4 regions of the Arminella tumorigenes genome follow, and region 1 is predicted to be linked to each of the others. Evidence: predicted binding sites of a transcription regulator. Region 1 holds the regulator's gene; each other region holds the start of a gene.

What was found. The regulator LexA, encoded in region 1, represses DNA repair genes until DNA is damaged. The targets are predictions, from matches to a motif close to TGTTCNNNNTGTGTTCNG.
Region 2: the regulator LexA is predicted to act here: its motif matches at 5,283-5,300, upstream of recA (recombinase RecA).
Region 3: the regulator LexA is predicted to act here: its motif matches at 3,873-3,890, upstream of PR017_RS02025 (PA0069 family radical SAM protein).
Region 4: the regulator LexA is predicted to act here: its motif matches at 6,171-6,188, upstream of PR017_RS05115 (DNA polymerase IV).

What each region holds. Positions count from the first base shown of each region.
Region 1 covers NZ_CP117255.1:1,241,642-1,249,411, reverse strand. The annotation lists gene pdhA (pyruvate dehydrogenase (acetyl-transferring) E1 component subunit alpha) at 1-245, opposite strand, end outside; gene PR017_RS06255 (FtsB family cell division protein) at 403-714, opposite strand; gene eno (phosphopyruvate hydratase) at 850-2,124, opposite strand; gene kdsA (3-deoxy-8-phosphooctulonate synthase) at 2,271-3,116, opposite strand; gene PR017_RS06240 (VOC family protein) at 3,113-3,997, opposite strand; gene lexA (transcriptional repressor LexA) at 4,163-4,882, shown strand; gene PR017_RS06230 (ComEC/Rec2 family competence protein) at 4,863-7,322, opposite strand; gene gltA (citrate synthase) at 7,624-7,770, shown strand, end outside.
Region 2 covers NZ_CP117255.1:1,521,509-1,529,278, forward strand. The annotation lists gene PR017_RS07615 (NADP-dependent isocitrate dehydrogenase) at 1-644, shown strand, start outside; gene PR017_RS07620 (GNAT family N-acetyltransferase) at 723-1,169, shown strand; gene alaS (alanine--tRNA ligase) at 1,244-3,904, opposite strand; gene recA (recombinase RecA) at 4,068-5,156, opposite strand; gene PR017_RS07635 (carbohydrate kinase family protein) at 5,397-6,341, shown strand; gene PR017_RS07640 (pseudouridine-5'-phosphate glycosidase) at 6,388-7,314, shown strand; gene PR017_RS07645 (DMT family transporter) at 7,408-7,770, shown strand, end outside.
Region 3 covers NZ_CP117255.1:406,732-414,501, reverse strand. The annotation lists gene PR017_RS02045 (tetratricopeptide repeat protein) at 1-1,814, shown strand, start outside; gene PR017_RS02040 (4-(cytidine 5'-diphospho)-2-C-methyl-D-erythritol kinase) at 1,821-2,729, shown strand; gene moaB (molybdenum cofactor biosynthesis protein B) at 2,726-3,280, shown strand; gene PR017_RS02030 (glycosyltransferase family 2 protein) at 3,298-3,819, opposite strand; gene PR017_RS02025 (PA0069 family radical SAM protein) at 3,963-5,120, shown strand; gene PR017_RS02020 (ribonuclease HII) at 5,234-5,908, shown strand; gene PR017_RS02015 (F0F1 ATP synthase subunit B) at 5,961-6,452, opposite strand; gene PR017_RS02010 (F0F1 ATP synthase subunit B) at 6,456-7,037, opposite strand; gene PR017_RS02005 (F0F1 ATP synthase subunit C) at 7,113-7,340, opposite strand; gene PR017_RS02000 (F0F1 ATP synthase subunit A) at 7,409-7,770, opposite strand, start outside.
Region 4 covers NZ_CP117255.1:1,029,403-1,037,172, forward strand. The annotation lists gene PR017_RS05095 (L,D-transpeptidase family protein) at 1-654, opposite strand, end outside; gene PR017_RS05100 (LysR family transcriptional regulator) at 882-1,805, opposite strand; gene PR017_RS05105 (type 1 glutamine amidotransferase domain-containing protein) at 1,986-2,678, shown strand; gene PR017_RS05110 (ABC transporter ATP-binding protein) at 2,928-4,781, shown strand; gene PR017_RS05115 (DNA polymerase IV) at 4,872-6,167, opposite strand; gene PR017_RS05120 (hypothetical protein) at 6,278-6,919, opposite strand; gene PR017_RS05125 (DUF3572 domain-containing protein) at 6,922-7,230, opposite strand; gene PR017_RS05130 (response regulator) at 7,363-7,734, shown strand; gene PR017_RS05135 (PleD family two-component system response regulator) at 7,752-7,770, shown strand, end outside.

The sequences.
Region 1 (7,770 bases):
TTCTGGGCCATCTGCATGCCGACGACGACAGCTTCCTGGCCGATGTAGAGGTGACAGAATCCGCCGATGAACCCCATGCCGTACAACTGTCCGGCCTTTTCCTCGAAACGCCGGATGAGCAGCATTTCGCGGTAGGCTTTCAGCTCTTCGTCGCGATCGAAATCGGCGATAGGACCGCCGTTGGTTTCAATACGTGCTGACTTGGACGTTTTCCGGTTGGAAACGGACGCGATTTTCGGCGCCATTCAACCCTCCCCTGTGTGATAAGCATCGATCAATGGTGACGCGTAACATAGGGAAGATTAACAGATGCAGCAATGCCATAAACGCATGGCTAGTATTCGATATAAGTCACTGAAAAACAAATAAAATTTTTGATTAACTGAAATTCAGTTAATCACCTCATTTATTGAAGATCACGATTTCGTCGGCCTTGGAATAATCAAGCTGGTAGCGGGCCTTTTCATCCAGCATGTCCTTGTCGAGCGATCCGTCGCTGAGCAGGGCAACCTCCTTTTCAAGGTGCTGTCGCTTGGCGACGAGATCGGCCAGATCCTTGGAGCGAGCCAGTCGCTGCTGCTCGAAGACTTCGGTCGCCCGCAGGCCGTAGTCGCCATGGACGCAGTGGTAGCCGAAATAAGATACGAAAGCGACGGTGATGGCTGGAAGCACCAGGTGACCGAGTCGCTTCTTCTTATGATATTTTGTCCACATGCCGTTTGCCCATACGCTCTACCCGTGTGAACCAGACTAGTTGGTAGAGATTAACCGTCCGTTGACCTTGTTGCAGGATCCATTAAAAAACCGCGCCCGAAGGCGCGGTTGCTAGAAAAGCGGATGCGTCTGGTATCAGCCGCGCAGGATGGACGTGCCGGCGTAGCGGGCCTGGGGACCGAGCATTTCCTCGATGCGGATCAGCTGGTTGTACTTGGCAAGACGGTCTGAGCGCGACAGCGAGCCGGTTTTGATCTGGCCGCAGTTGGTGGCAACCGCGAGATCGGCAATCGTCGAATCTTCGGTTTCGCCGGAGCGGTGCGACATGACGGCGGTGTAGCCGGCCTTGTGGGCCGTTTCGACGGCGTCGAGCGTTTCGGTCAGCGTGCCGATCTGGTTGACCTTGACGAGGATGGAGTTGGCAACGCCCATCTTGATGCCGTCGCGAAGGCGCGAGGAGTTGGTGACGAACAGGTCGTCGCCGACCAGCTGGGTGGTCTTGCCGGCAAGCTCGGTCAGCGTCTTCCAGCCTTCCCAATCGTCTTCGGACATGCCGTCCTCGATCGACAGGATCGGATACTTGGCAGCGAGCTCGGCAAGGTATTCGGCCATGGCGCCTGATTCCAGCGTGCGGCCTTCGCCTTCGAGAACGTACTTGCCGTCCTTGAAGAACTCTGTCGCGGCGCAATCGAGGCCGAGGTAGATGTCTTCGCCTGGGCGATAGCCGGCCTTCTCGATCGACTTCATGATGAAGTCCAGGGCTTCCGGCGCACTCTTCAAGCCCGGTGCAAAACCGCCTTCGTCGCCGACATTGGTGTTATGACCCTGGGCAGACAATTCTTTCTTCAGCACGTGGAAAACTTCAGAGCCCATGCGGACGGCATCGGAGAATGTTTCGGCGCCGACTGGAAGAATCATGAATTCCTGGAAGTCGATCGGGTTGTCGGCATGGGCACCGCCATTGATGATGTTCATCATCGGAACCGGCAGAAGGCTGGCATAGGCGCCGCCGACATAGCGATACAGCGGCAGGTCAGCGCTCTGGGCGGCTGCCTTGGCGACTGCGAGCGATACGCCGAGGATAGCGTTGGCACCGAGGCGCGACTTGTTGGCCGTCCCGTCCAGCTCGATCATCAGGTTGTCGATCTGGATCTGGTTTTCGGCATCGAGACCGCCGATGGCTTCGAAGATTTCGGTATCGACGGCTTCAACTGCCTTTTCGACGCCCTTGCCATGGTAACGCGAGCCACCATCGCGCAATTCGACTGCCTCATGGGCACCTGTCGAGGCGCCCGACGGGACTGCGGCACGACCCATGCTGCCGTCTTCAAGATATACGTCGACTTCGACAGTCGGGTTGCCGCGGCTGTCGAGAATCTCGCGGGCGATAATGTCGGTGATTGCGGTCATGGCTGGTTCCTGCTCGCTGGTTATAATCGATTGAAATCTCTAAATCGAAGGCGTGACAATTACAATGCCATCACGCGCTTCGAATGAGGGAACGTCACAGCCGACTAAACCAAGATCATGTCAGCCTGTTAACGCTCCCGCAGATGCTAGGCCTTGGCGATGGCATCGAATGCCAGCAGCTTTTCGAGCAGCTGCGGCATGTCTTTCAGATGCACCATGTTCGGGCCATCGGACGGCGCATGGTCGGGATCCTCGTGGGTTTCGATAAACACGCCGGCGACGCCGACGGCAACGGCCGCGCGGGCAAGGGTTTCCACGAATTCGCGCTGGCCGCCGGACGATCCGCCCTGGCCGCCGGGCTGCTGAACGGAGTGGGTAGCATCGAAGATCACGGGAGCGCCCATCGCCGCCATGATCGGCAGCGAGCGCATGTCGGAGACCAGCGTGTTGTAACCGAAGGAGGCACCGCGTTCGCAGAGCAGGATGTTCGGGTTACCGCTGTCGTTGAGCTTGGCCAGCACGTTCTTCATGTCCCAGGGGGCGAGGAATTGACCCTTCTTGACGTTGATGATGCGGCCGGTCTTGGCGGCAGCAACCAGAAGATCGGTCTGGCGCGACAGGAAGGCAGGGATCTGCAGCACATCCACGGTCTTGGCGACAAGGGCGCACTGCTCTTCCGTGTGGATGTCGGTGAGCACCGGGAAACCGTATTCCTTCTTCAGGTCGCCAAATATCTCCAGAGCCGCTTCCAGCCCCAGGCCGCGCTGGGCTGAGAGCGACGTGCGGTTTGCCTTGTCGAAGGATGACTTGTAGACGAGCCCGATGCCAAGCGAGGCGCAGAGCTCCTTGAGCTTGCCGGCTATCGTGAAGGCATGATCGCGGCTCTCCATCTGGCAGGGGCCGGCAATCAGCGAGAGGCGTTTGCTGTTGGAGAAAGTGACCCTGCCGGGGCCTTCGCCGGCGACCACGTCCGAATTTGTCGAATGGCTCATGCTGTCTCCTCGAAGGCGAACAATGCCCCCTGCCCGGGAGCGGCCTTCACCAGAATAGTGTTGCTCTTGCGCGTGTAGGTCACGCCGTTACCAGCCAAATGCGCTTCTGTCACGGAAAGATCGCGAACGGCAAAGACGATCGCCCGACCCCGCAGGCCCGCATCCTCACCAGATGGCGCCGCCTCATAGAAGGCCTCCATCCCCTCGCCGCTCAAGATGTCGATTTCGACATTGGCCGCCGATGCTGTGATGCCAAAGGAATGCGGAACGATTGCGGCACCATTGCCAACTTGGCTGATGAGCCCGGAAAACGCCTTGGGACTGGCGCAGGACAGCACGAGACGCGAGATGCCGAGCACGCCGTTCGGATGCCTCTCCAGCGCGCTGCGATCCGTCGGCATCGCATTGATGCGCTCGCAGGTGAAAACGAAGAAATCCGGGGCACGCGAATCTGCAGCGAAGGCAAGTCGAAAGCCGGCGATCGATTCGGACCCGTCCGGCATGCGCATCGGTCTTTCGAACTCGAGAATCTTCCCGGCCGAGACCCCGCTGTCTCGAAAGCGCTGCTGGTCGCTTTCAGCATTGCCGGTTGCAAAGGCAACGGAGGAAAATCCATCGTCACCGACGCGAAACCGGAAGGCCTGGTCGCGCGCAACGAAGACATTGCCGGCCAGCGCAGATGCCTCGCACTCCGAGAGACTGGCAATGCCGAGCGGCTCTAGATAGGTCTTGTCGGCGAAGAAAACGCAAGCATTTTCAGTACCAAAGGGATGCCGTGCATCGGCGGCGACAGTAAAGCCGAGCTTGCTCAGCCGCTGGCGCGCAGAGGCTATATCGCAGGTCGGCAGAACCAGATGGTCGATCGGGTAGGCTGCTGTCATGGTTTGACTCCGTCCTGCAACACCGTCAGCGACGGCAACGCGACATGATCTTCCAAAAAAGCGATTATTCCAACGGCGTTCACAAAGATTTAGTCACTTGCGGAACACATATGGAACATATAGTGTCCGTTCTGGCTTTGTTTCGCACTTGGAGCACGAAAAACGATGTTGACGCGCAAGCAACAGGAACTGCTTCTCTTCATTCACGAACGAATGAAAGAGTCCGGCGTCCCGCCTTCTTTCGATGAAATGAAGGATGCGCTGGACCTTGCGTCCAAATCAGGCATCCATCGGCTGATCACGGCGCTGGAGGAACGCGGCTTCATCCGCCGCCTGCCGAACCGGGCACGCGCTATCGAGGTCATCAAGCTTCCAGAGGCCTATAACCCCAATGCACAGCCACGGCGCGGCTTTTCGCCCAGCGTCATCGAAGGCAGCCTCGGCAAGACGCCGGCTATTGCCGCAGCGCCGACAAAGCCCGCAGTCGAGGACCGCAGCGGCTCAGTCTCGCTGCCGGTCATGGGCCGCATCGCCGCCGGTGTTCCCATCGCCGCAATCCAGAACAATACCCACGACATCATGGTTCCCGCCGACATGGTCGGCGCCGGCGAGCATTACGCGCTCGAAGTGCGAGGCGACTCGATGATCGAGGCCGGCATCTTCGACGGCGATACCGTCATCATCCGCAATGCCAGTACGGCGAGCCCCGGCGACATCATCGTCGCCCTCGTCGATGACGAGGAGGCAACGCTCAAGCGCTTTCGACGCAAGGGTGCCTCCATTGCGCTCGAGGCAGCCAACCCGGCGTACGAGACCCGCATCTTCGGCCCGGACAGGGTTAAGATCCAGGGGCGGCTTGTCGGGCTCATCCGCCGGTATCACTGACCGGTGACGTGGCGTCGGTACCGATGAAAGCCGGCTTTCGCCAGTCGTAGGCTCGATGCCTTTCCCACGGACGATCAAGGGCGCTGAACGCAGTGATGACCTCGGGCTGAGGAGCGCTCAGGTCGACCTCGATGGAGCCTGTTTTGCGCAGCGATGCACCCGTATAGAGGGCCGCACCGGACCGACATCGATCGAGGCGAATCCTTACCGGCGTGATGACGATATCGGCGGTATCGCAGGCCGGACCCAGATAGGCGGCATCGGATATAGTCACGAGCATTGCGCCCGTTTCGAGCATGGCAACGCACCAATCGCGACCATGGCAGGCAAAGCCGCCGTCGACGGCACTGTCCAGCGCCGTCTCCATTGCCAGTCGCAGCGTTGCCTGGTGCTCCGCATCCATACGGTTCAAGGGCTGGCCACGAACGGAGTGGGGCGGGGTCGAATTGTCCGGCGGCAGCATTTGCGGCGGCGTATCTTCGGACACCGGCAGGGCTCGCTGCCATTGCTGATAGATGAAATCCGGGGGGCGTTCGCGGTTGCGCTCGAGACGACCTTTCCGGAACAGGGCTACGAGTTCGCCATCCTCTGAAATCAGCAATTCCGATCTCTGGGGAGAAGGCTGCAAGGCGGCAAAAGTCACAGAGGCTGCGATCAGCAGCGCGCCGGCATGGCGCATGGGCGTTCGCAGCACCGTCATCAGCAGGAATCCGGCAATGATGGTCTGGAAAAGCCCGGCAGGCAGGCGCGCGAACGGGACATTGCCGCCCCATGCCGCCACCGTCTTCGCGATGACCATCACGATATCGAGTCCCCAGCCGGTGATAAGCCAGAATACGCCGTCCAGGCCGAAGGGCATCATCAGCATGGCGAGCATGCCGACCGGCATGACAATGAATGACACCACCGGCATGGCGGCAAGATTGGCAACGAGGCCATAGGTCGCCAGTCTGTGAAAATGCTCGATCGAAAAGATCGCCGTCGACGCGCCGCCGATAAACGACGTCATGGCGATGCCTGTGAAAAAGCGGCTGACCGCCCGCACCGGCATCGGTGCCCGGAAAGCTGCAAACCGCCGCTCCCGGGGCGGACGCCGCTTCCACAGCGAATAGCCTGAAACAAGTGCGATGGTGGCCGCATAGGACATCTGGAAACTCGGGCCGAGGATCTGCGACGGCGAGAGCACCAGGATGGCGATGGCCGACAGGGCCACATTTCGCAGGCTGAAGGATGGTCTGTCGAACAGCACCGCGACCAGCATGATTGCCATCATTATGAAGGCCCGCTCGGCCGATACACCGAAGCCGGAAATGAAATAATAGGCGGTGACCGTGATCAGCGCACCGACAGCTGCAATTTTCTTGGTCGGAAAAGCCTGCGCCAGCCCGGGAAACAGGCTCAGCGCATGCCGGAGGCCGACATAGAAGATGCCGGCGGACAAGGCCATGTTCAGTCCCGAGATGGCGATGATATGGGCGAGACCGGAAACCCTTAGGGCATCCGTGGTTTCCGGCGAAATTGCCCGACGTTCGTCGTTGACCAGCGAAGCTGCGAAGGCGCCGGTGTCGCCTGGCAGGATCGAGCGGATGCGGTCGCCGATACTGCCTCGCAGCCCGGTCAGCCAGCGGTCGATCTTTTGGAGCGTGGTTCGCTCGCTGGTGTCGTCGGCGCTGGCCATTATCAGTTGCGGCGTGCCGTAGAAAAAACCGTTGGCGCCGGTGCCTTCGAAATAGGCAGTGAAGGCAAAATCGTGGAGGCCGGGCAGCGCAGGACCAGCTGGCGGGCTCAACCGCGCCCTGCCTTCCACGACATCTCCGAGTTCGAACGGCACATCCTGGCCGCGCACGAGCACCGATATCTGCTCCGGTGGCCGGCGAACGACTGGAGCGTCTGTCGCCAGCAGATCGAGCACGTAGCGCCACCGCCCCTTGGCGTCCACTTCACGGCGCTGAACTTGGCCGGTAATGGTGGTGGTCACCGGGGTGTCCAGCATGATCGTCGAGGCCCGCCACGTCTCGCATTCGGCGAGAAGCATGCCGAGCAGGCCCAGCGCCACAGCGAAAGACAGGTGCCGGAGCGCCGGGCTTAAATTGTGTTTCAGGACGCAGACGGCGGCAAGCACGAGGAAGCTCGCCGCAATGCCCGTCACTGGCGGATTGCCCGGAAGCTCGAACCAGACTATGGCGCCGCAGCCGATGTAGATGGGGGCAAACAGCGTTGCGCGACCGTGGGCTGCTTCTTCTGCAAGCATGCCGGCGGTGACGATTCGCCACCTCTCGAACGCAAGGGCAGCGCGCTTTGGCAACGGCACGGCGTGTTGAGTGCGGGCAGGCATTCGCGCAAGCTTGGCAACGGCGTTGACCGTGGCGCGCGAACGCTCGGCGAGGCCAAGAAATGCCTGGCGGTGACCTTGCCTCTCTCGCGCGTCCAACTCTGCCATTCGCCCGTCAGCCCCGCCCGCAATCGTCAAGCTCCCGGTATTTTTGCAACCTTTGATCGAATAGTTCAACTAAAATCGATTGAAATGGCTGTCGTGGGAAGGTCGCTTCTGGAATGCCGCAGATCGTGCTTCAAAGGCATGGCAGTCACGGCGGAGGCGCTGCCCAAAAGTTGATACCGCGATGCACAAATACCGGTCAGGGTAACTTGGCATTAGCCTCTTGATCATATAGCTAATCTTTAGACGCTTAACCCTTTGGTGCTTTTTTAAGGCACCAACCCGCCAAATCTTGGAGGCTCTCATGACGGAACAAAGCGCGAAACTGACCTGGGGTGATAAGACTGTCGATCTGCCGGTGAAGGTCGGTACCATCGGCCCGAGCGTCCTCGACATTGGCGCACTCTACAAAAATACCGCTTCCTTCACCTACGACCCGGGCTTCACCTCT
Region 2 (7,770 bases), 280 kb from region 1:
TTGCCCGCGCTTCGCTGAACTACGGCCTGATGCGCAAGTGGCCTGTCTACCTGTCGACCAAGAACACCATCCTGAAGGCCTATGACGGTCGCTTCAAGGACATCTTCCAGGAAGTCTTCGACGCTGAATTCAAGACGCAGTTCGATGCCCTGAAGATCACCTACGAGCACCGCCTTATCGACGACATGGTCGCCTCGGCTCTAAAGTGGTCCGGCGGTTATGTCTGGGCCTGCAAGAACTACGACGGCGACGTCCAGTCCGACATCGTCGCCCAAGGGTTCGGCTCACTCGGCCTGATGACCTCGGTGCTGCTGTCGCCAGACGGCCAGACCGTCGAAGCGGAAGCAGCCCACGGCACCGTGACCCGTCACTACCGCCAGCACCAGAAGGGCCAGGAGACTTCGACGAACTCGATCGCCTCGATCTTCGCCTGGACACGTGGCCTCGCGCATCGCGCCAAGCTCGACGACAACGCAGCACTCGCCAAGTTTGCAGCGACGCTCGAAACCGTCTGCGTCGACACGGTCGAAAGCGGCTTCATGACCAAGGATCTGGCCCTGCTCATCGGCCCCGACCAGCCCTGGCTGTCGACGACTGCCTTCCTCGACAAGGTCGATGAAAATCTCCAGAAGGCAATGGCATAAGCCATTTTCTTAATGTGATCGGCAGACGGCGGGGACTTCCCCGCCGTTTCCATATCTGCAGCCCGGAGACCGGATCCGATGCCCAACACCATTCGTCCGCTGAAGCTTGACGACCGCACCGCCTGGGAGCCGCTGTGGCAGGCCTACCAGCGCTTCTACGAGGTCGAGATTCCGCCGGAAACGACAGACCGGACGTGGGCGCGATTTCACGATCAGAGCGAGCATATGCAGGCGCTCGGCGCTTTCGATGACGCCGGACGTCTGGTCGGCATCGTCCACGCCATCTTCCACCGCTCGACGTGGATGCCGGAATGGACCTGCTATCTGCAGGACCTCTATGTCGAGAACGATCAACGCGGCAAGGGCACGGGTGCAGCCCTTATCGAGGCTGTGGCGGACCTCGCCCGGGCCAACGATGCCGGTCGCCTGTACTGGATGACCCATGAAACCAATACCGCAGCCCAGCGCCTTTATGACCACATCGCGGCGCGATCCGGCTTCATCCAGTATCGCAAGGCCCTGTAGCAAGCCTTTGTAGAACGAAAAACGGCGGAAGCTAATCGCTCCCGCCATTCCAAATCCTAAAATCTCAGCACCTGTCAGACGGCGAGTGCTGCTGCTACGGCCGCGATCGCCTCGTCGGCTTTGGAGCCATCGGGACCGCCGGCCTGCGCCATGTCGGGCCTGCCGCCGCCGCCCTTGCCGCCAAGCGCCGCAGACGCGATGCGCACCAGATCGACCGCGCTGAAACGGGCGACCAGATCTTCGGTGACGGCTACGACGGCGCTCGCCTTGCCATCCTCGGAGACGCCGACGAGCACGACGACGCCTGAGCCGAGGCTGGTCTTGCCTTCGTCGGCCATGCTCTTCAGATCCTTCGGATCGACGCCGGCGATAGCCCTTCCGAGGAACTTGACGCCGCCGATGTCGCGGACAGCATCGGCGCCATCGCCCTGCCCGCCGCCCATCGCAAGCTTGCGCTTGGCATCCGCGAGCTCACGCTCCAGTTTGCGGCGCTCATCCATCAGGGCTTCGACGCGGGTGACGACCTCGGCAGGCTGCACCTTGAGCGCTGCTGCCAGAGCCTTGACGCGGTCATCCTGCTCGGCCAGATAATCGCGCGCCGAAACGCCCGTGACGGCCTCGATACGGCGCACGCCGGCGCCGACGGCGCTCTCAGAGAGCACCCGGATCAGGCCGATCTGGCCGGTCGCCGTCACATGTGTTCCACCGCAGAGTTCGATCGAATAGGGCTTGGCAGCCTTCTCGCCGCGCACCGCCGTGCCCATCGAGACGACGCGGACCTCGTCGCCGTATTTTTCGCCGAACAGCGCCATCGCGCCTTCGGCAATCGCATCGTCGACGCTCATGAGGCGCGTCGATACCGGCGCGTTCTGCAGTACGATCTCGTTGGCCATTTCCTCGACGACCTTCAGTTCCTCGACGGACATAGGTTTCGGATGCGAGAGATCGAAGCGAAGGCGTTCTGGCGCGACCAGCGAACCCTTCTGGGCCACATGCGTGCCGAGCACCTCGCGCAGCGCCTCGTGCAGCAGATGGGTCGCCGAGTGGTTGGCGCGCAGCCGGCCGCGCCGGTCATGATCGACCGTCAGCACGACGGGGTCGCCGACCCTGATGGTGCCGGTTGCGACGGTTGCCACATGGGCAAACAACCCGTCGCCGCGCTTCTGCGTATCGGACACGGTGAGCTTGACGCCCTCGCCGGCAATCACGCCGGTATCGCCCATCTGGCCGCCGGACTCGGCGTAGAAAGGCGTCTGGTTGACGACGATCTGCACCGTCTCGCCTTCGGCAGCGCTGTCGAGAGACACGCCATCGCGGACGATCGCCTGGATGACGCCTTCAGCCGTCTCGGTGTCGTAGCCCAAGAATTCAGTCGCACCGTTCTTGTCCTTCAGTTCGAACCAGACGGTCTCCGTCGCCTTGTCGCCGGAGCCGGACCAATGGGAGCGTGCCTCCGCCTTCTGGCGGGCCATCGCATCGGTAAAGCTGCCGACGTCAACGGCGATGCCGCGCTCGCGCAGCGCATCCTGCGTCAGGTCAAGCGGGAAGCCATAGGTGTCGTAAAGCTTGAAGGCCGTCTCGCCATCGAGCATATCGCCCTTGCCCATGGTGGCGGTGGCGTCGGACAGCAGCGACAGACCACGGTCTAGGGTCTTGTGAAAGCGGTTTTCCTCGAGCTTCAGCGTTTCCGAAATCAGCGATTCCGCCCGCACCAGCTCAGGATAGGCGCGGCCCATCTCCTGCACCAGCGTCGGCAGCAGCTTGTACATCAGCGGATCGCGGGCACCGAGCAGCTGTGCATGGCGCATGGCGCGGCGCATGATCCGACGCAGCACATAGCCGCGACCTTCGTTTGACGGCAGTACGCCGTCGGCAATCAGGAAGGCCGACGAGCGCAGGTGATCGGCGATGACCCGGTGGCTGGCCCGGTTATCGCCGATAGCCATCACGCCGGTTGCTTCCTCGGAGGCCTCGATCAGCGCCCGGAAAAGATCGATGTCGTAATTGTCGTGCTTGCCCTGCAGCAGCGCCGCGACGCGCTCCAGGCCCATGCCGGTGTCGATCGACGGACGCGGCAGGTCGACCCGCTCGTCCTTTGAAAGCTGCTCGAACTGCATGAAGACGAGGTTCCAGATCTCGATGAACCGGTCGCCGTCTTCGTCGGCGGAACCGGGAGGCCCACCCCAGATATGGTCGCCGTGATCGTAGAAGATTTCGGAACAAGGGCCGCAAGGGCCTGTATCGCCCATCGCCCAGAAGTTGTCGCTGGTCGGAATGCGGATGATGCGGTCGTCGGACAGGCCGGCGATCTTCTTCCAGAGGTTAAAGGCATCGTCGTCGGTGTGGTAGACCGTCACCAGCAAGCGCTTGGCGTCGATGTCGAATTCCTTGGTGATCAGGTTCCAGGCAAGCTCAATGGCCTGCTCCTTGAAATAATCGCCGAACGAGAAATTGCCCAGCATCTCGAAGAAGGTGTGATGGCGGGCGGTGTAGCCGACATTGTCGAGGTCGTTGTGCTTGCCGCCGGCGCGCACGCATTTCTGTGCCGAGGACGCTGTCTTGTAGGGGCGCTGTTCCAGCCCCGTGAAAACGTTCTTGAACTGCACCATGCCGGCGTTGGTGAACATCAGCGTCGGGTCGTTGCGCGGCACGAGCGGGCTCGACGGAACGATCTCGTGCCCATTCGTCTTGAAGTAGTCGAGGAAGGTCGACCGGATTTCATTTACGCCGCTCATGCTATGCCCTTATCGCTGCCGTCGGCAGTCCCCATACAAAATCCACTGGCTTTTATCGCTCGCTCTCGATCCTGTCCAGCCGCACGAACGAAAGCGGCCGCACATCCCGAAAGACGTGCGGCCGGCAGCTTCAACCTACCCTTCGACCTTGCGGCCGGGACCGTTACATATCGGCGGCAACGTCGCCGTCGTTGGCATCGGGACCGCCGTTCACCAGCAGCTTGTCGGCGATCAGGCCGGCACTCTGGCGCAGCATCGTTTCGATCTCCTTTGCCAGTTCCGGGTTGTCGCGCAGGAAAATCTTGGCGTTCTCGCGACCCTGCCCGAGACGCTGGCTGTTATAGGAGAACCAGGCACCTGACTTCTCCACGATGCCGGCCTTGACGCCGAGATCGACGAGTTCGCCGGTCTTCGAGACGCCTTCGCCATACATGATGTCGAACTCGACCTGCTTGAAGGGAGGCGCCATCTTGTTCTTGACGACCTTGACGCGCGTCTGGTTGCCGATGACCTCTTCGCGATCCTTGACGGCACCGATGCGGCGGATGTCGAGGCGAACAGAGGCGTAGAATTTCAGCGCGTTACCGCCAGTCGTCGTTTCCGGCGAACCGAACATTACACCGATCTTCATGCGGATCTGGTTGATGAAGATGACCATCGTGTTCGACTTCGAGATCGACGCGGTCAGCTTGCGCAGCGCCTGGCTCATCAGGCGAGCCTGGAGGCCTGGCAGGCTGTCGCCCATTTCGCCTTCGATTTCAGCCCGAGGCGTCAGGGCCGCAACGGAATCGATGACCAGCACGTCGATGGCGCCGGAGCGTACCAGCGTGTCGGTGATCTCGAGCGCCTGCTCGCCGGTATCTGGCTGCGAGATCAGAAGGTTCTGGAGATCGACGCCGAGCTTGCGGGCATAGACCGGGTCGAGCGCATGTTCGGCGTCGACGAAGGCGCAGATGCCGCCCTTCTTCTGGGCTTCGGCAATGGTCTGCAGCGCCAGCGTCGTCTTGCCCGAGCTTTCCGGCCCATAGATCTCGACGATACGCCCCTTCGGCAATCCACCGATGCCAAGTGCGATATCGAGGCTCAGGGAGCCCGTGGATACTGTCTCGATCTCGACGATGCTTTCATTCGAACCGAGCTTCATGATCGAGCCCTTGCCGAATGCCCTCTCGATCTGAGAGAGTGCGGCTTCGAGCGCCTTGCTTTTGTCCACCGATTTTTCCTCTACGAGCCGCAAACTATTCTGTGACATGAGATCCACCTTTAGGTTATTGAAGCCGCACAGGCAATGAAGCAGTTGATGTCGTTTTTGTACTTGATTTGTTCCGGTTCCGCAAGGGGCCTTCAAATAATTGAAACAAAAAGGTAAAATGACCTTTGTTCTATTTTTGTTTTCCTTTTTTGCCGCAAAGACTTAGGCGATCCCCAGCAGGCTTTCCCGGGTTCGCAAATGCGGGTCGATTCGGCTCTTTCGAAATGACCGGGGCTGGGTATGTCTAAGCAGATTCTCGTGCTCGGCGGCGCTCACATCGACAGGCGTGGCCGCATCTTCGGAGAGACCGATCCAGGCGCCAGCAATCCGGGCGCTTGGTTCGAGGAACCGGGCGGCGGCGGCTTCAATGCGGCCCGCAATCTCGCCCGGCTTCACCACGACGTGCGGATGATCTCGCCTCGCGGCGGCGATGCTCTTGGCGACATGGTGGCGGCCGCCGCTCGCGAGGCTGGCGTCGACGACCGCCCGTTCGTCTTTCTCGATCGCACGACGCCGAGCTACACGGCGATCATCGAAAAAGACGGAAACCTGGTCATCGCGCTGGCCGATATGGAGCTCTACAAGCTCTTCAGCCCTCGCCGCCTGCTGATCCGCGCCATCCGCGATTCGTTCGCATCGGCGGACCTTATTCTTTGCGACGCCAATCTGCCGGCCGAAACACTGGCAGCGATTGCCCGCAAAGCGGTCGATCTCGGCAAGCCGCTGGCAGCCATTGCCATCTCCCCGGCCAAGGTAGTGCGCCTCAAACCCTGCCTTGCCGATATCGACTATCTGTTTCTCAACCAGTCGGAAGCCGCCGCCCTCACCGGCAGCAGGCCGGACGATCCGCTGCAGTGGGTGAGCCAGTTGCAGGCCCTTGGTCTCAAGGGTGGCGTCATCACGCGAGGGCAGCAGCCTCTCGTCGCCTTTGACGGCCGCATCACCCTCACCCTGGAGCCGCCGACTGTGGACGACGTCGCCGACGTCACCGGCGCCGGCGACTCTCTGGCGGCCGGGGTGCTTTCGGCGCTGATGGACGGTCTCGATCTCGCCGAGGCGGTGCGCCACGGCGCCGCAGCGGCCGCGATCACGGTTCAGTCGCCGTTTGCAACGGCCGCCAATCTGTCGCCGGAGCATCTTCGTCAGGTTCTCGCCCTTGTCGGCGCGCCCAAAATACTGTCATGAAGGCCCATCCCGCCCATCAAACCCGCACACTCAGGTGGACAAGACCATGACCAAACCATTTTCCGCTCTGTTGCCGATCTCATATTCAAGTGAAGTCGCAGCCGCCAAGGCACGCGGCGCACCGATCGTCGCGCTCGAATCGACAATCATCACCCATGGCATGCCCTATCCCGGCAACATCGACATGGCCCGCAGCGTCGAGGCGATCATCCGCGAAGAAGGCGCCGTGCCGGCAACCATCGCAGTCATCCACGGAACGTTGCACATCGGCCTTGAGCCGGCCGAGCTCGAGAGCCTCGCCCAGACCACGGACGCGATGAAAGTGTCGCGCGCCGATTTAGCCTTTGCCATCGCCGAGCGCCGCACCGGCGCAACCACGGTTGCTGCCACGATGATTGCAGCAGCAAGGGCCGGTATCAAGGTGTTTGCCACCGGCGGCATCGGTGGCGTGCATCGCGGCGCCGAGACCAGCTTCGATATCTCGGCCGACCTTGAGGAACTGGCCCGCACCGGCGTCATCGTCGTCTGCGCCGGCGCCAAGGCCATCCTCGACATTCCGAAGACGCTGGAAGTGCTGGAAACCCGCGGTGTTCCCGTCGTCACCTTCGGCAGCCCGGAATTCCCGGCCTTCTGGTCGCGAGCCTCCGGCCTGCCAAGCCCGCTGACGCTGAACAGCCCGGCAGCAATCGCCAATTTCCAGACGGTGCGCGAGCAGCTGGGCATCGATGGCGGCATGCTGATCGCCAATCCCGTGCCGGAGGAAGACCAGATCGAGCGCGAGGAGATGGAGATTTACATCGAGCGAGCGCTCGACAGCGCCGAGCGCGAGGAAGTGGTCGGCAAGGCAGTCACGCCCTACCTGCTCAGCACCATCTTCGACATCACCGGCGGCCGCAGCCTGAAGACCAACATCGCGCTGGTCGAGAACAATGCGCGCCTCGCTGCCGAAATCGCCGTCGCTCTGGCGGATTAAGCAGAGACATCATTTGCCGAAGCTGCCGCGCCGGTCTCCGGCGCGGTTTTTCGTTTTAAGGGCTCCAGTAGGAAACCTCCCGTGCCAGATATCATGCCCCCAGCCGCTGCAGTACAGCGCGACAGCCGCATAGCGCTGGCAGCCCTGATTGTTGGCGGTGCTGCCATCGGGGGCTCGCCGATTTTCGTACGCCTGTCTGAGGTGGGTCCGCTTGCCACGGCATTCTGGCGGGTGGCGCTGGCGCTCCTGCCGCTACTTCTCGTCTCACTCGCCAGCCGCCGGAAGTCCGCCGTCCAACCGAGTAACTTGTCGGAATGCTTCATGCTCGTCCTGCCGGGGCTGTTCCTCGCCACGGATCTCGTCACCTGGCACCTCTCCATCCACATGACCTCCGTTGCCAATGCGACGCTGCTTGCCAATCTGGCGCCGATTTTCGTCGCAGCCATCGGCTGGCTG
Region 3 (7,770 bases), 830 kb from region 1:
GTTTGCTTTCGAGCGCAGCTCTCGCCGCGTTCATTTCGGTGACTGCGATCAACGTGCTGCACGCCGAGGATGCGTCCAAGAAGGCAGTGGATGCGAGCGAAACGGTGACGTTCGAGCCGGACCGCGTCGATACTTTTTCCGGCGCTTTTCTTGCCGCCCGCACGGCCGATGTCGACCACGACTACATCAACGCCATTGCGCTCTACAAGAAGGCGCTGATGATCGAACCGGGTAACCCGGAAATCCGCCAGCGCCTGATGATTTCGCTGCTGCTCAACGGCAACATCGAAGAAGGGGTCAAATATGCCAACGAACTGAAGTCCGACCAGACGGTCGAGCGGATCACCACAATCGTGCGCGGCATGGACGCCATGCGCCGCCACGATTACAGCGCAGCCCAGGCTATCCTCAAATACACCGGCCCGAACGACCTCGACCGGATGATGAACGGGCTGCTTGCCGCCTGGGCGCAGGTCGGCGCCGGACGGGGGCGGGAAGCGCTGGCGATGGTCGACAAGATGCAGGGCCCGAACTGGTTCGACATCTTCAAGAACTACCAGGCCGGCACCATCGCCATTGTTATCGGCGATACGAAATCGGCACGCACGCACCTGAACAGCGCCGTGCTCGACAAGGACGGCGGCGCGACGGCACCGGACACCTACATGCGCGCCGTCATGGCGCTTGCCTCGCTCGAAGCCAAGGAAGGCAACAAGCAGAAGGCTCTCGACGCCATCTCCGTCGGCGACAGCCTGATCAGCAATTTCGCGCCGCTGAACGCGCTGCGCGACAGCATCGGCAAGGGTGAAACGCCGGAACAGGCCGTGACCAACGCTTCGCAGGGGGCCGCATCCGTGCTGTTCTCGGTTGCCGCCGCGCTGAACCGCGATGGCGCGGAAGACGTGGTGTCGCTGTATCTCGAGACGGCGAATGCGCTGGACCCGAAGAGCTCGGACACGCTGGTTCTGCTCGGTGGCATCGCTGAAAAGCAGGACCAGATGGACCGCGCCATCGCCTTCTACAAGCAGGTGCCGCCGGGATCGCCCATGGCCCGCATCTCTGAACTGCAACTCGGGCTGGCGCTGGCACAGGGCGGCAAGTCCGAAGATGCGCTCAAGCACCTGAAGTCGCTGATCGAGTCCGATCCGAAGGATATCCGCAGCTACCTTGCCTATGGCAACGTGCTGTCGCAGGCCAAGAACTACCAGGCGATGGCCGACAACTACGACAAGGCGGTCGAGATCATCGGCCCAGTGCCGACCAAAGCCGACTGGAACATCTTCTACCAGCGCGCTATCGCCTATGAGCGCCTGAAGAAGTGGGACATTGCCGAGCCGAACTTCAAGAAGGCGCTCGAGCTAAACCCCGACCAACCGCAGGTGCTCAACTATCTCGGCTATTCCTGGGTCGACATGAACCGCAACCTCGACGAGGGGCTAGCGATGATCAAGAAGGCTGTCGATGCGCGGCCAGACGACGGCTACATCGTTGATTCGCTCGGCTGGGCCTATTTCCGCCTCAACCGCTTCGACGATGCGGTCAAGGAACTGGAACGCGCCGTGCAGCTGGAAGCCGGCGATGTCACCGTCAACGACCATCTCGGCGATGCCTATTGGCGCGTCGGCCGTCGTCTCGAGGCCGTGTACCAGTGGAACCGGGCGATTACCTACAAGCCGGAAGAGGCCGACCTGCCGCGTCTGAAGGACAAGATCACCAACGGCCTGCCGCCGCTTGACGATCCCAAGGCTGCGGAAAAATCCAAGCCGCCGGCAGCAGTCCCGGTGGAGACTCCGCCAGTCGACAAGAAATCCTGACGACCGATGCCATCGATGTTTGACGCGGGCGCCTTCGACCTCACGGAAGAGGCGCCAGCGAAAATCAACCTTGCCCTGCATGTGACGGGGCTTCGGGACGACGGTTACCATCTGCTCGACATGCTGGTGACTTTTGCCGATCATGGCGACCGGCTGGGGTTCAGCGCCGCCGATGCGGACAGGTTCGAGATATCCGGACGGTTCGGCGCTTCGCTCGGCCCGCAAGAGCAATCCACCGGCAATCTGGTCACCAAGGCGCGCGATCTCCTGCGGCAGGCCTCTGGCGGCAGTGCACCGCCCGTGCTCATTCATCTCGAGAAAAGCTTGCCCATCGCCTCCGGCATAGGCGGCGGCTCGGCCGATGCCGCTGCGGCCTTGCGCGGGCTGATGCGGCTTTGGAATGTCACGCTCACGCCGGATAAGCTGAAGGCTCTTGCGCTGCAACTCGGGGCTGACGTGCCGATGTGTCTGACGAGCCGGCCGCTGATCGCCCGTGGCATCGGCGAGGAGATCGACGTGCTGCCGGACTTCCCGTCCTTTGGCTTGCTGATCGGCAACCCTCTGGTCGGGGTATCGACACCGGCGGTTTTTCGCCGGTTGACTGAGAAGAACAATTCACCGTTCGGTTTCGAACACCGGCAACTGCAGAGTAGCAACGAGTGGCTTTCCGTGATCGACAGCCTCCGCAACGATCTGGAGCCGCCGGCGCGTGCACTTTGCCCCGAGATCGGCGAGCTATCGGCATTGATGGCCGGGCAACGACCCAGGCTCGTCAGAATGTCCGGCTCTGGTGCCAGCTGTTTTGCCCTGTTCGACGATCTGGATGCAGCCAAGGCTGCAGCCGCTTCGCTTCACAGCCACAGGCCGGACTGGTATTTTCAGGCAACGCAGACAACCGCAGGAGATTTCCGATGACAGGCTCTACGCAACAGCGGCCTTTCGTGCCAGTCGGCATTGCCGTGCTCACCGTCTCCGACACCCGCACAACAGAAGACGACAAATCCGGTGACACTCTGGTGGGGCGCATCGCAGACGCCGGCCATCGGTTGGCCGCCCGCGCCATCGTGCCCGACGATATCGCACAGATCCGCGCTACCGTGGAAGCCTGGACCAAGGACCCCGCCGTCGATGTGGTGATCACCACCGGCGGCACCGGCTTTACCGGCCGCGACGTGACGCCGGATGCGCTGGAGCCGCTGTTCGAAAAGCGCATGGAGGGTTTTTCGGCGGTCTTCCATCGCATCTCATACGACAAGATCGGCACATCGACGATCCAGTCGCGGGCGACGGCGGGGCTGGCCAATGCCACTTTCATCTTCGTACTGCCGGGATCGCCCGGCGCCTGCAAGGATGCCTGGGATGGCATCCTGAAGGCACAGCTCGACTACCGTCACATGCCCTGCAATTTCATCGAGATCATGCCTCGCCTCGACGAGCACCTCAAGCGCGGCGGGCAATCCGTGTGATCAAAGAGGCCGCGCGATCAGCGCACGGAGCGCGCCGCCACCCAGGACGGGATGATCTCGCTCGACAGCTTTCCGGGCTTTTGGCCCCTGGCAAGTTCTGCCAGCGTCATGCCGCTTCTGGCAGCGGCCACGGCCTGAGCCTTTGAAATGAGGAAGCCGAACTCCAGCGGCGACACCGCCCGGCCGATACGCTGCAGCAACGGCCGCCTGTATCCACGCGAAGCGGTGAAGCGGGCAGGCAACGTGTTCAGCGCCATATACTCGCCGATCTCGTCTATCCAGCCGGCCTGCGGGCGCGCGCCGGGTTCCACCAGCAGCAGCCACTCGCCGCGTGCGGAGCGCAGGATCTCGCCGAGATCCCATTCGGTATGATAGCGGCAGCCGGCGGCATCGGCGACGCGCTCGGTGCCATCGCTTGAGCCATGGTCAAGGACCACGACGTCACAGACAAGCCCCTCGATCGCACCCGCGACGAGGGACGCAAGCGTCTGCGCCAATTCGGGTTCCTGGTCCCGGCATTCGATTATGACTGTCAACATCGCTCGTTTATAGTGCGGTGCATAATCGAATGCCAGCGCAGTTTTCCGCATTTTGTTCTTGCATTGTTCTCATTGCTGCGATAGGAATTTAATCAAGGTTAGACATCGGGATGCACGGGCATCCCCTGCCGCTGGAGCCACCGATGAACCAACAGTCCCTTGCAGGGCAGGCCGCATTCTCGCCTGCCAACACGGCAGATATGGCTGATGCACTGGTCGTTTCGTCCGGTCTGCGGATCGACATCGACCGCCGGCGTGGGCGCGGCGCGGGGCTCAATCCCGGTGGCCGCTTCGAACCATCGAGCCGCGAGAGCATCGACGACGGCTGGCAATCGCTGGAAGACCTGCCGCCCTTCAGGACCGAGGTGCAGATCGAGAAAGCCCGGACGGCGATCACCCGCAATTCGTCGCCGGACATTCCCTTCGATCGCTCCATCAATCCCTATCGTGGCTGCGAGCATGGCTGCATCTACTGTTTTGCGCGCCCGACGCACGCCTATATGGGGCTGTCTGCCGGGCTGGATTTCGAGGCCAAGCTGTTTGCCAAGCCGGACGCGCCGAAGCTGCTGGAAAGAGAACTGGCCAAACCCGGCTATGAGCCGAAAGTCATTGCCATCGGCACCAACACCGATCCTTATCAGCCGATCGAGAAGGAATGGCGGATCATGCGCCAGATCCTGGAGGTGCTGAATCGTGCCAACCATCCGGTGTCCATCGTCACCAAATCGGCCATGGTGCTGCGCGACCTCGATATCCTTGCCGAACTCGCTGCAAAGAACCTCGTGCGGGTCTCGCTGTCGGTCACCACGCTCGACCGCAAGCTTGCGCGCACGATGGAGCCCCGCGCTTCGACGCCGGCACGCAGACTGGAGGCGGTCCGGATGCTTTCCGCAGCGGGCATCCCGACGTCGGTCATGCTGGCGCCAATGATCCCGGCACTCAACGACCATGAACTCGAAAAGATCCTGGATTCGGCCAAGGCTGCGGGCGCCGAGGAGGCCGGCTACGTAATGCTGCGCCTGCCGCTCGAAGTCAGTCCGCTGTTTCGCGACTGGTTGCTGCAGAATTACCCGGACCGGTACCGGCATGTGATGTCGCTGGTTCGCGAGATGCGCGGCGGCAAGGATTACGATGCGGATTTTGGCAAGCGGATGAAAGGTGCCGGACCCTACGCCTGGCAGATCAGCCGTCGGTTCGAGATGGCGACCAAGAGGCTCGGCCTTACGCGCCGCAGCATTCGACTGCGCACCGATCTGTTCGTTCCCCCGGATGGCAGTGGCGTTCAACTGTCGCTGCTCTGAAAACCCATTCCTGCGGACGGTTGCCCTGACTGTCCAAAGGATATCCCCCGGCTTGGCCGCCCCAATGCCGGGGGACTTGCAGGAAATCGGGTTGGCGTGCGAGGGTCAGCCGCATGACACGTCGCACGCCACCCGATTCTCCCCAGCTCTTCGAAGACCTGCCGCTCGTCCCGGATTTCACGCTGGAGCACTCGGCGCGCAAGGCAGGCCACTGGCCGGTTGCCGGCACGGACGAGGCAGGCCGAGGGCCCCTCGCCGGGCCTGTCGTTGCCGCAGCCGTCATCCTCGATCCCGATAATATTCCCGATGGCCTGAACGATTCCAAGCAATTGTCGACTGCCAGACGGGAAGAGCTGTTCGAGTTCATCATTGCGACATCGACGATCTCAATCGCATCGTCCAGCGCCGGGCGCATCGACGCGACCGATATTCGCAAGGCGAGCCTCGATGCCATGCGGAGGGCTGTCTGCGGGCTTGCGATCCCGGCAGGCTTCGTACTCGTCGACGGGCTCGACGTGCCACCCGGCCTCCCCTGTTCCGGCAGGGCTGTGGTCAAGGGCGACCGACGATCGCTGTCGATCGCCGCGGCTTCGATCCTTGCCAAGGTAACGCGCGACCGGATGATGGTCAGGGCCGGCATGGTGTTTCCGGCCTATGGCTTTGCGGCACATGCCGGCTACGCCACCGCCGTTCATCGCAGCAGCATCGAGCTGGTCGGCCCCTGCCCTTTGCACCGCATGAGCTTCCGGCCGATGCGCAAGGACGCCCTCGCCAACGAAACCCCCTAAATGCAAAAAGGCCGGGACGATGCCCGGCCTTTCAAATTGATCTATTGAAGCCTTAGTTCAAGCTTGCCTTGACGTCGCCAAGGGCTGCCTGGAAGAGCTTTGCCTGGACACCGGCGTCCGCCTTGCTGGCGATGACGGTCTGCGCTGCGGCGATTGCCAAGTCGACAGCGGCAGCGCGAACTTCCTTGATGGCGTCGAGCTCTGCCTGCTTGATCTTCTGCTCGGAAATTGCCGTGCGGCGCTCGACGAATTCTTCCGTCTTCTTCTTGGCTTCGGCTGTCAGCAACTCGGCCTCGCGAGCGGCAGAGGCAACGATATTGGCCGCCTCGACTTCTGCTTCCTTGCGCTTGCGCTGGTACTCGGCCAGCAGATGCTGGGCCTCCTCGCGCAGACGCTTGGCTTCCGACAGATCGTTGCGGATCTGGTCGGCGCGCTCGTCGAGCGACTTCGCCATCATGCCGGGAACCTTCATGTAGACGATGAGGGCGATGAACAGCAGCAGGCCAACGAGGGCGAAGAATGTTTCGTCCAGATGGAATTCCATGGCTTATGCCTCCTGCTTGACGTTGGCGACAGCAGCGGCAACCTCTGACTGCGAAGCCGGTACGCCGATCAGTTGCTCGACCACGGAGGACGCAGCCTCTTCGGCAACAGCACCGACGTCGGCAAATGCCTTCGCCTTGATTTCGGCAATCCGTGCTTCGGCGGTCTTGATCTTTTCGGCCAGGCTTGCCTCGATGGCACGGCGCTCGGCTTCCGCCTTTGCCTTTGCTTCGGCGCGGGCTGCTGCACCGATAGCATTTGACTTGGAACGGGCTTCGGCCAGCTCGCGCTCATAGGTCGCGACAGCGGCGTCGGCTTCGGCCTTCAGGCGTGCGGCTTCTTCGACATCCTGCGCGATCCGGGCATGCCGGCTCTCGAGGATCCCGCCAACGCGCGGCACGAGGACTTTCTGCATGACGATGTAGAAGATGGCGAATGTAATCACCAGCCAAAGCAGCGCAGACGGAAATGTCTTGGGGTCAAAGGGCGGGAAAGACGCGTGATGGCCTGGGGCCACACCCGTTTCCGTGTGCACTTCGCCGGGTGCCGGCGCGGCTTCTTCAGCATAAGCCGGAGTCACAAACATGCTCACCTCCAGTGGTGCAAATACGAAGAATCACGGCTCGCTTCCCGCAAGCCGTGATCCATCAAACCGTACAAATCAAACGGCGAAGAGGAGGAGGAGAGCAACGAGCAGCGAGAAGATGCCCAAAGCTTCCGTAACGGCGAAACCGAAGATCAGACGGCCGAACTGGCCATCGGCAGCCGACGGGTTGCGAAGAGCGCCCGACAGGTAGTTGCCGAAAATCGTGCCGAGGCCGATGCCTGCGCCACCCATGCCGATGCAAGCGATACCGGCGCCGATGAACTTTGCTGCTTCTGCGTCCATGTTAGAAACTCCTTAGATTGATAGGTTTTGGCTTTGACTGGTGCACGCGGCACCAACGACTTTACTTCTCAGTGGCCGTCCGGATGCAGCGCATCGTTCAGATACATGCATGTCAGCACTGCAAATACGTAGGCCTGCAGGAATGCCACGAGAAATTCGAGGGCCGTCAGAGCGACGGTCATAATGAGAGGCAGGATGGCACCACCGATGCCGAGCGCGCCAAGGGCTCCGAGCGAGGCAACGAAGCCTGCGAACACCTTGAGCGTGATGTGACCTGCCAGCATGTTGGCAAACAGACGGACGGAAAGGCTGATCGGCCGGGCCAGGAACGAGATAACTTCGATCGAGATGACCAGCGGCAGCAGCACAGCGGGAACGCCCTGCGGCAGGAACAATTTCAGAAAGCCGAGGCCGTGCTTGAAGAAACCGT
Region 4 (7,770 bases), 210 kb from region 1:
GCCGCGCCGGGTGATCAGGATGCTGAGCGGCGCCTCGTTGCGCGGGGCAGTGAGCGCCGGCGCCGGTGGCAGCGAGGCGGTGTCGTTCATGGCAACCTCCACCGGCTCGGCGCGCAGCAGGAAGCCCGAGGTCGTCGGACGCAAAGACAGCTCGGAAAACATCGGGCCGCTTATCGTCGGAGCCAGCGGATGAAACAGCGTGGCGTGCTCGATCGGCTGGGGTGCGACGGCGGTGTCACTTATGACCACGTGCACGCCGGGCTGCGTCATCGCGTAGAGCTTCTTGGCGAAGGCCTTCGGCATGCGCACGCAGCCGTGAGATGCCGGATAGTTCGGCACAGAGCTCGATTCGTGAAGGGCGATGCCCGACCATGTCAGCCTTTGCATGAACGGCATCGGCGAATTCGAATAGATGTTGGAACGGTGGTAGACCTCCTTTTCCAGGACCGAAAAGATGCCCGATGGCGTCGAATGGCCGGATTTTCCAGTCGATACTTTCGAGGTCGCAACCACGGTGTCGCCGTCATAGACCGATAGCTGCTGCCGGTTCGTCGACACGACGATCTGAAGTACCCGGGCATCGGCCGCCTCGGCCGGATGGGTCAGTGCGGTGGCCGAAAGCAGGCCGATACCAAGAACCAGACGCGTAAACATGATGTCCACCAAAAACGCAATACTCGTGACGATGACCATAGCGACTGAAGTTTAAGGAAGACTTGAGACCTCTTGGAATGCAATTAAAGATTGCGTTAGCACGCAATGATATTGTCACAGCGGCTTGGCGATAAGTAAACCCTACAGCCATCCAATTTCGACAGTGTTAGCCAGCGCGTGTGACTCCTGACTTCAGGCTCTTTAGCCCCATCGAAGTCTGACAAGGCTTATCTCTCTTCGCCACCGAGGCTCCCGACCATGTCTTTCGTGACCTCGACGATCAGGGATCTTAGCCAGCGGTGGGCCGGGTCCTGGCGATAGCGGACGTGCCAAGCCAATTCGACGGGGAATGTGCCGAGGTCCACGGGCGCAGGCAGGACCCGCAATCGCGGGTCCGCAGCAAGGTGGCGGCAAATGAGGCCGGGCAGGGTGGCGCAGTAGTCTGTCACGGCGATCATCTCTGGCACGGCCAGAAAGTGTGTGACGGAAACGGCGACCTCGCGGTTCAGGCCCTTCTGTCCAAGTGCCTGGAAAAGACCGGCCCGCAGCCGTCCAGGCGGGATAACGTTGACATGCTTGAGGGTCTCGTACTGTTCCCTTGAGATAGCGTCGCGGATGTCAGGATGTCCGGCTCTTACGACACAGGCCAGCCCATCGTCCATCAGGTGCTGGACGACGAGGTTGTCCGGCGGTTCCACGATCCGGCCGATCACGATATCGGTCGCACCGGATACCGCGCCGGCTTCCGTGGCATCGTTGTTGAAGGGTATGAGACGCAGCCTGATGCCGGGCGCGCGTTCGCGTAGTTTCGAAACGATCGAGGGCATCAGGACAAATTCGACATAGCTGTTCGGTGCGATAGTGAAGAGCCGCTCGGCGTGCCGCGGATCGAAATCCTGCTGCCCGACGATTGCCTCATCGATCTTGGCGAGAGCATCGATGATTACAGGGGCTAGCTCTTCTGCCATCTGCGTCGGCCTCATGCCATAGCGCTCCCGGATAAACAGCGGGTCGCGCAGCGTCTCGCGCAGTCGGTTCAGGGCGTTCGACAGGGCCGGCTGGGTTATGCCCAACCGCTCGGCTGCACGGGTGACATTGCGCTCCTCCATCATGACGATGAAAACCGGTAGCAAATTGAGATCATACTTCATCCAGTCATCATCTTTGATGAATATCTGAAATACAACTAATAAATTTCCGAAATTCCTTGATGGCGCGCATAGTCACCTCATCGGAAACGACGGCGCCGCCACAAGCGGCTCGTCGAACCCGGAAGGAGGGCGTGGCGTGGTGTCGGGCCCGATTTCGAAACCCTCGATGGGATCTGTAAAATGAAAATTCTGATGGTTCTGACCTCGCATGACGAACTTGGCAACACTGGCCGTAAGACCGGTTTCTGGCTGGAGGAGTTCGCCGCTCCCTATTATGCATTCCGTCAGGCGGGTGCTGATATCACCGTCGCTTCGCCGGCTGGCGGCCAGCCGCCCCTCGATCCGAAGAGCGACGAAGAGAGCTCCCAGACGGAGCAGACCCGCCGTTTCCACACCGACCCTGAGGCCCAGGCGGTTCTCGCCTTCACCGTTAAGCTTGACTCCGTGTCGCACGAAGACTTTGACGGCGTCTTTTATCCCGGCGGCCATGGCCCCCTGTGGGATCTTGCAGAAGACAAGACCTCGATCGCGCTGATTGAAAACACTTACCGGGCCGGCAAGCCGGTTGCCCTCGTCTGCCACGCACCGGGTGTTCTGCGCCACGTGAAGGCTGCCGACGGAACACCGCTGGTGAGCGGCAAGAAGGTCACCGGCTTCAAGAACTCGGAAGAAGATGGCGTCGGCCTCACGGATGTCGTGCCTTTCCTGGTCGAGGATATGCTGAAGCAGAACGGCGGCGTCTATTCCAGCGGCGATGACTGGGCGTCCTACACAATCAAGGACGGTCTCCTGATCACCGGCCAGAATCCTGGCTCTTCCGTTGAGACGGCAGGCATCCTTGTCGCAGCACTGACCGCCGCCAAGGCTGCGTAAGCAAGGTTAACAGCGTTTCCCGCAGATGTTTTTCGAACAATGGCCAGGCCGTCAAGCCTGGCCATTTTCATGGGGCCATGGGAGTTGCGGCAGTTGTGTCGCCTCCGAATTCAGCGCGGCGGACCACTTCAGTCGCATTCACTTTTCGGATGCGGTTTCGATTTCCCATTGAGATTGCCGCCACGAACTGCTGGTATGATATTCACTCGCCCAGAATTTGCGCTTTTCCGATGATCACCGGAGCGGCTTATGTCGATTTCAGATGCGATCTATCGTCCCTTCGAAACCTTGATCCGGCCGCTCGATATCCCTTATCGGCCATTACCCACCAAAGGCCCCATCGCAGTTCTGCTCCACCTGATTAAAATGTTCCGCGGCGTGCTGATTGCCATGGCGCTGTGTTCGATGGTGGTCGAGGCGATCAACCTGACGATCATCTGGGGGCTTTCGGTGATTGTCGATGGCATCACCACGCAGGGCGTCGCGAGCTTTGTCGATAGCCGGTCGGGGCTGCTGGTGCTGCTCGCCTTGATGATCTTCCCGGTCATGCCAATATTTTTCTATGTCACCAATATCCTGAATTCCCACACCATCGGCATCAGCCTGCCCATCGCCATCCAGTGGCAGGGGCACATGGCGGTGGAGCGACAGGACCTTGCTTTCTTCCACGACCTGTTTGCAGGCCAGGTCGCGTCGCGGCTCAACCAGGTTGCCTATGCCGTCCAGCAACAGATGCTGATCACCTTCCAGACCGCGCCGCGCTTCATGTTGCAGATCTTCGGCTCCGTATTCCTGTTGCTGGCATTGTCGTGGCAACTGGCGCTTCCCGTCATTGTCTGGATTGCGCTGAATATTGCCTTCACCATCAAGGTCGTCCCCGATTTCACGGAACGTGCCCGTCGCTCCGCCAAGCAGAACAGCCTCATCTCCGGAGCGCTGACTGACCTCTACAGCAATATCCAGATGGTCAAGCAGTTTGCCGCCGAAGACAGCGAGGCGGGCACGCTGAGGAAGATCATGTCCGAGGCGGTGCGTACGCTCCATCATGAGCAGCGTATCTACCGGACAACCGAACTGGTCGTCATCAGCTTCAACATGTTGCTCTGGCTGGTGATGCTGGGGATCGGGTTCGTCGGGCTCTACGACCGCTTTGTCACCGTTGGCGATTTCGTGGCGACGGTCTATATCCTGCAGCGTCTGTCGGCGGGATCCTTCACCTTCCTGCAGATGGGCCAGCAAATCTTCAAGGCGCTCGGCACCATCAAGGACGCGATGCCTGTGATGACGACGCCGCAGACGATTACCGATATGCCCGGTGCGAAGAACCTCTCCGTGTCGCATGGGGAGATCCGCTTCGAGGGCGTCGGCTTCTCCTATGCATCGGGCAAGGCCATCATCACCGATCTCTCGCTCACGATAAGACCCGGCGAAAAGATCGGGCTCGTCGGCCTCTCCGGCGCCGGCAAGACGACGTTGGTGAACCTGCTGCTTCGATTTTACGATATCACTGCCGGCACGATCCTGATCGATGGCCAGGATATCCGGGAGGTCACCCAGTCGAGCCTGCGCAAGGGGATCGGCGTCATCGCCCAGGACGTAGCGCTCCTCCACCGCTCGGTCGCAGACAATATCCGCTATGGCCGCCCCGAAGCGTCTCAGGGTCAGATCGAGGCAGCAGCACAGGCTGCACGGGCCAACGATTTCATTGCCGAGCTTGCCGACGGCGAGGGGCGCAAGGGGTTGGATGCCTTCGTCGGAGATCGGGGCATCAAGCTCTCCGGCGGCCAGCGGCAACGGATTGCGATTGCGCGCGTCATTTTGAAGGATGCGCCGATCCTAGTGCTCGACGAGGCGACCTCTGCCCTGGACAGTGAGTCGGAGGCGGCCATCGAGGAAAGGCTGAACGCAGTGATGGAAGGGAAAACGGTGATTGCCATCGCCCATCGGTTGTCGACGATTGCCAGAATGGACAAGATCGTCGTTCTCGATCAGGGAAGGATCGTCGAGGAGGGCAAGCCGGATGCGCTGATCGAACAGGACGGCCTGTTTGCCCGTCTGTGGAAACGCCAGACGGGTGGCTTTATGCCGGAGGAGATCGGCTAGAGGATCGCATGCATTTCCAGACACAAACCAGCCTCGCAGTTTTTCTGGGCGGCTCTGGCAGCATAAGTGAAGGGGCACCTCTTCAGGCCTTCACGACCGCTCGCGCTTCCCGGTGCCAAACGTGTACCCCGTTTCCACCGACGCATCCCCGAACTTGGCCCTGAGCTTGTCCATCGCCGCCTCGGCTGCGGCCCGGCGGGCGGCGGGCTCGTCCACCAGATCGGGCGGATCGGCGCGGCCGGCGTCGCAGAGGTCGCCGACGCCGATGCCGAGAAGGCGGAATTTCGTGCCGTCGGTCTCGGCCTCCAGCAGCCTGAGCCCGGTCCGGAAAATCCGGTCGGCCAGTTGTGTCGGGTCTTCGAGCTTGCGGTTGCGGGTGCGGCTCTTGAAGTCCGCCGTCTTCAGCTTCAACACCACGGTATGGCCGGCGATGTCGCCCTTCTTCAGGCGTCTCGACACTTTTTCGGAGAGGTTGCGCAGAACAGGCACGAGGTCGTCATATCGGGAGATGTCTTCAAAAAAGGTCGTCTCCGCGGACACGCTCTTGGCCGGGTCGTTCAGATGCACCTCGCGATCGTCTATGCCGCGCGCCAGCCGGAACAACCGCTGCCCCATGACGCCGTAGCGGCGCATCAAGGCTCCTTCATCCATCGCCTGCAGCTGGCCGATGGTGCGGATGCCGTCGCCCTCCAGCGTCGTGGCAAACGCCTTGCCGACACCCCAGATGGTGGTTACGGGACGTGGCGCCAGGAATTCGACTGCCTCCTGCCGGCCGATGACCGAAAAGCCGCGCGGTTTGTTGAGGTCGGAGGCGACCTTGGCGAGGAATTTGCAGTAGGACAGGCCGACGGACACCGTGATGCCGATCTCGGACTGCACGCGCCTGGCAAACTTCGCGAGGATGCGGGCAGGGCGGTCCTGGTGCAGACGCTGCGTGCCCGCCAGTTCGAGAAAGGCTTCGTCGATGGAAATCGGCTGCACCAGCGGCGTCAACTCCTCCATCATCTGCCGCACCTCGCGGCCGACCCGCACGTATTTCTGCATGTCCGGGGGAATCACGACCGCGTCGGGACAGGCCTCGAGTGCCTTGTACATCGGCATGGCCGAGCGAACGCCGTGAATGCGGGCGACGTAGCAGCAGGTCGATACGACGCCGCGCTTGCCGCCTCCGATGATTACCGGCTTGTCTGCAAGCTCCGGATTGTCACGCTTTTCGACCGATGCATAGAAGGCGTCGCAATCGATATGGGCGAGCGTCAGGTCGTTGAGCTCGCGGTGGTAGACAAGCCTTGGACTGCCGCAGGCACGGCAACGCTTGACGACCGCCGGTTGGTCGCTCAGGCAATCGCGGCAGAAGCCGAGCATGATATCAGGGGTATAGGTCATGATGAGAACAAATGTTGAACATCATCACTCTATGCATTATGGTGCTACCACTCAAGGATGAAAATCGGCGCAAGAGGTGGAGCATGTATAAGTGCCTGCAGTCCCGGACCTCAAAGGCCGATATGCGCCCGGATCAACCTGTCCGCCGCAGACCAGTCCTCCACGCTGACGATCCCTGGCGAGGGCACCGGGAGGAACGGCCGGAAATCGGCATTGGCCATGAGGTTGACCAGCAGGCAATCCGGCACGGACTTTCCGACCGAGAGCAGGTTTTTCTCGATGTCGTCCAGAAACACAACCGGCTGGGGCCTGTCGCCATGCAACCGCGCAAGCACCGGCCCCTTTGGCTGCTCGGTAGCGATCATCGGAAAGTGAAGACCGAACCTGTCGAGCACGGCGCGGCGGGTTTGCTGGTGGCGCGGCGGCATGGCCGTCAGGAAGACGATATCGGCATCTCCGGCAAGGCCGGTCAGCGTTTCGACGACGCGCTCGGCCGGTATCTGCCACTGGTCCTGCGTCAGGAAGAAATCCTCGAGGAAGGCCGAAACGGTATCGTCGTCCGGCACCGTCCCATCATGGTTCGAGACGACGTTGCCGTGAATGCGGAAGGAGCGCGCCAAAAGGTCGTGGTCCCTGGCGCGCAAAAAGCGGGTGAACGGCGTCAGAAACTCAAGAACGACTTCGTCGATGTCGCAAACCACGAGAGGCCTGTCCCGAAGCGGCACATGTCCGATGTCAGTTGTCTCGTCCAAGATCAGTATTCTCCCGAGCCGAGGCCTGGAGCGGAGAAGTGTGCTGAAGCCGCCATCACCGCCTCCGGCGCAGTGCCTGTCGCCACACAAAAAGCCATAAGCGATGGCTCGTGGTTCATCAGGAAATCCAGGAGACCTCCGAGAAAGCTTGGCTCGTTGACAGCATTGCGCAACTGGGCTGCCTCCATACCGGTCAACGCCAGGAAGCGGCCGAACATATCCGGCTCGTTTGCCAGCCATCCGAGTACAGCAATGGCGATTTCCTGCGGATCTGCGTCAGATCCTTTTGGCATCTTGAAGTTGCTTTGCATTTCGCGGGGCAAATTACCTTTTTCTCAACCAAATGCCGCTAGCGTCACCCTAACGGATTTATCGAATCGGCTTCCGCGCGACCTTATATTTTCGCTGAGTGGATTCAAGGCCGGTGGCGAGGACACTGTATTATGCCCAAGCAAGTGATGATTGTCGAAGACAATGAGCTGAACATGAAGCTCTTTCGCGATCTCATCGAGGCGTGCGGTTACTCGACGATCCAGACCCGCAACGGCATGGAGGCGCTCGAGCTCGCCCGCAAGCACCGTCCCGACCTGATCCTGATGGACATCCAACTGCCGGAAGTCTCCGGGCTGGAAGTGACGAAATGGCTGAAGGAAGACGACGAACTGCACGTCATTCCCGTGATTGCCGTGACTGCTTTCGCGATGAAGGGCGACGAGGAGCGTATCCGCCAGGGCGGCTGCGAAGCCTATGTCTCCAAGCCGATTTCCGTGCCGAAATTCATTGAAACAATAAAGACTTATCTGGGCGACGCCTGAGCGTTGAAAAAGGCCATATGACCGCGCGAATTCTGG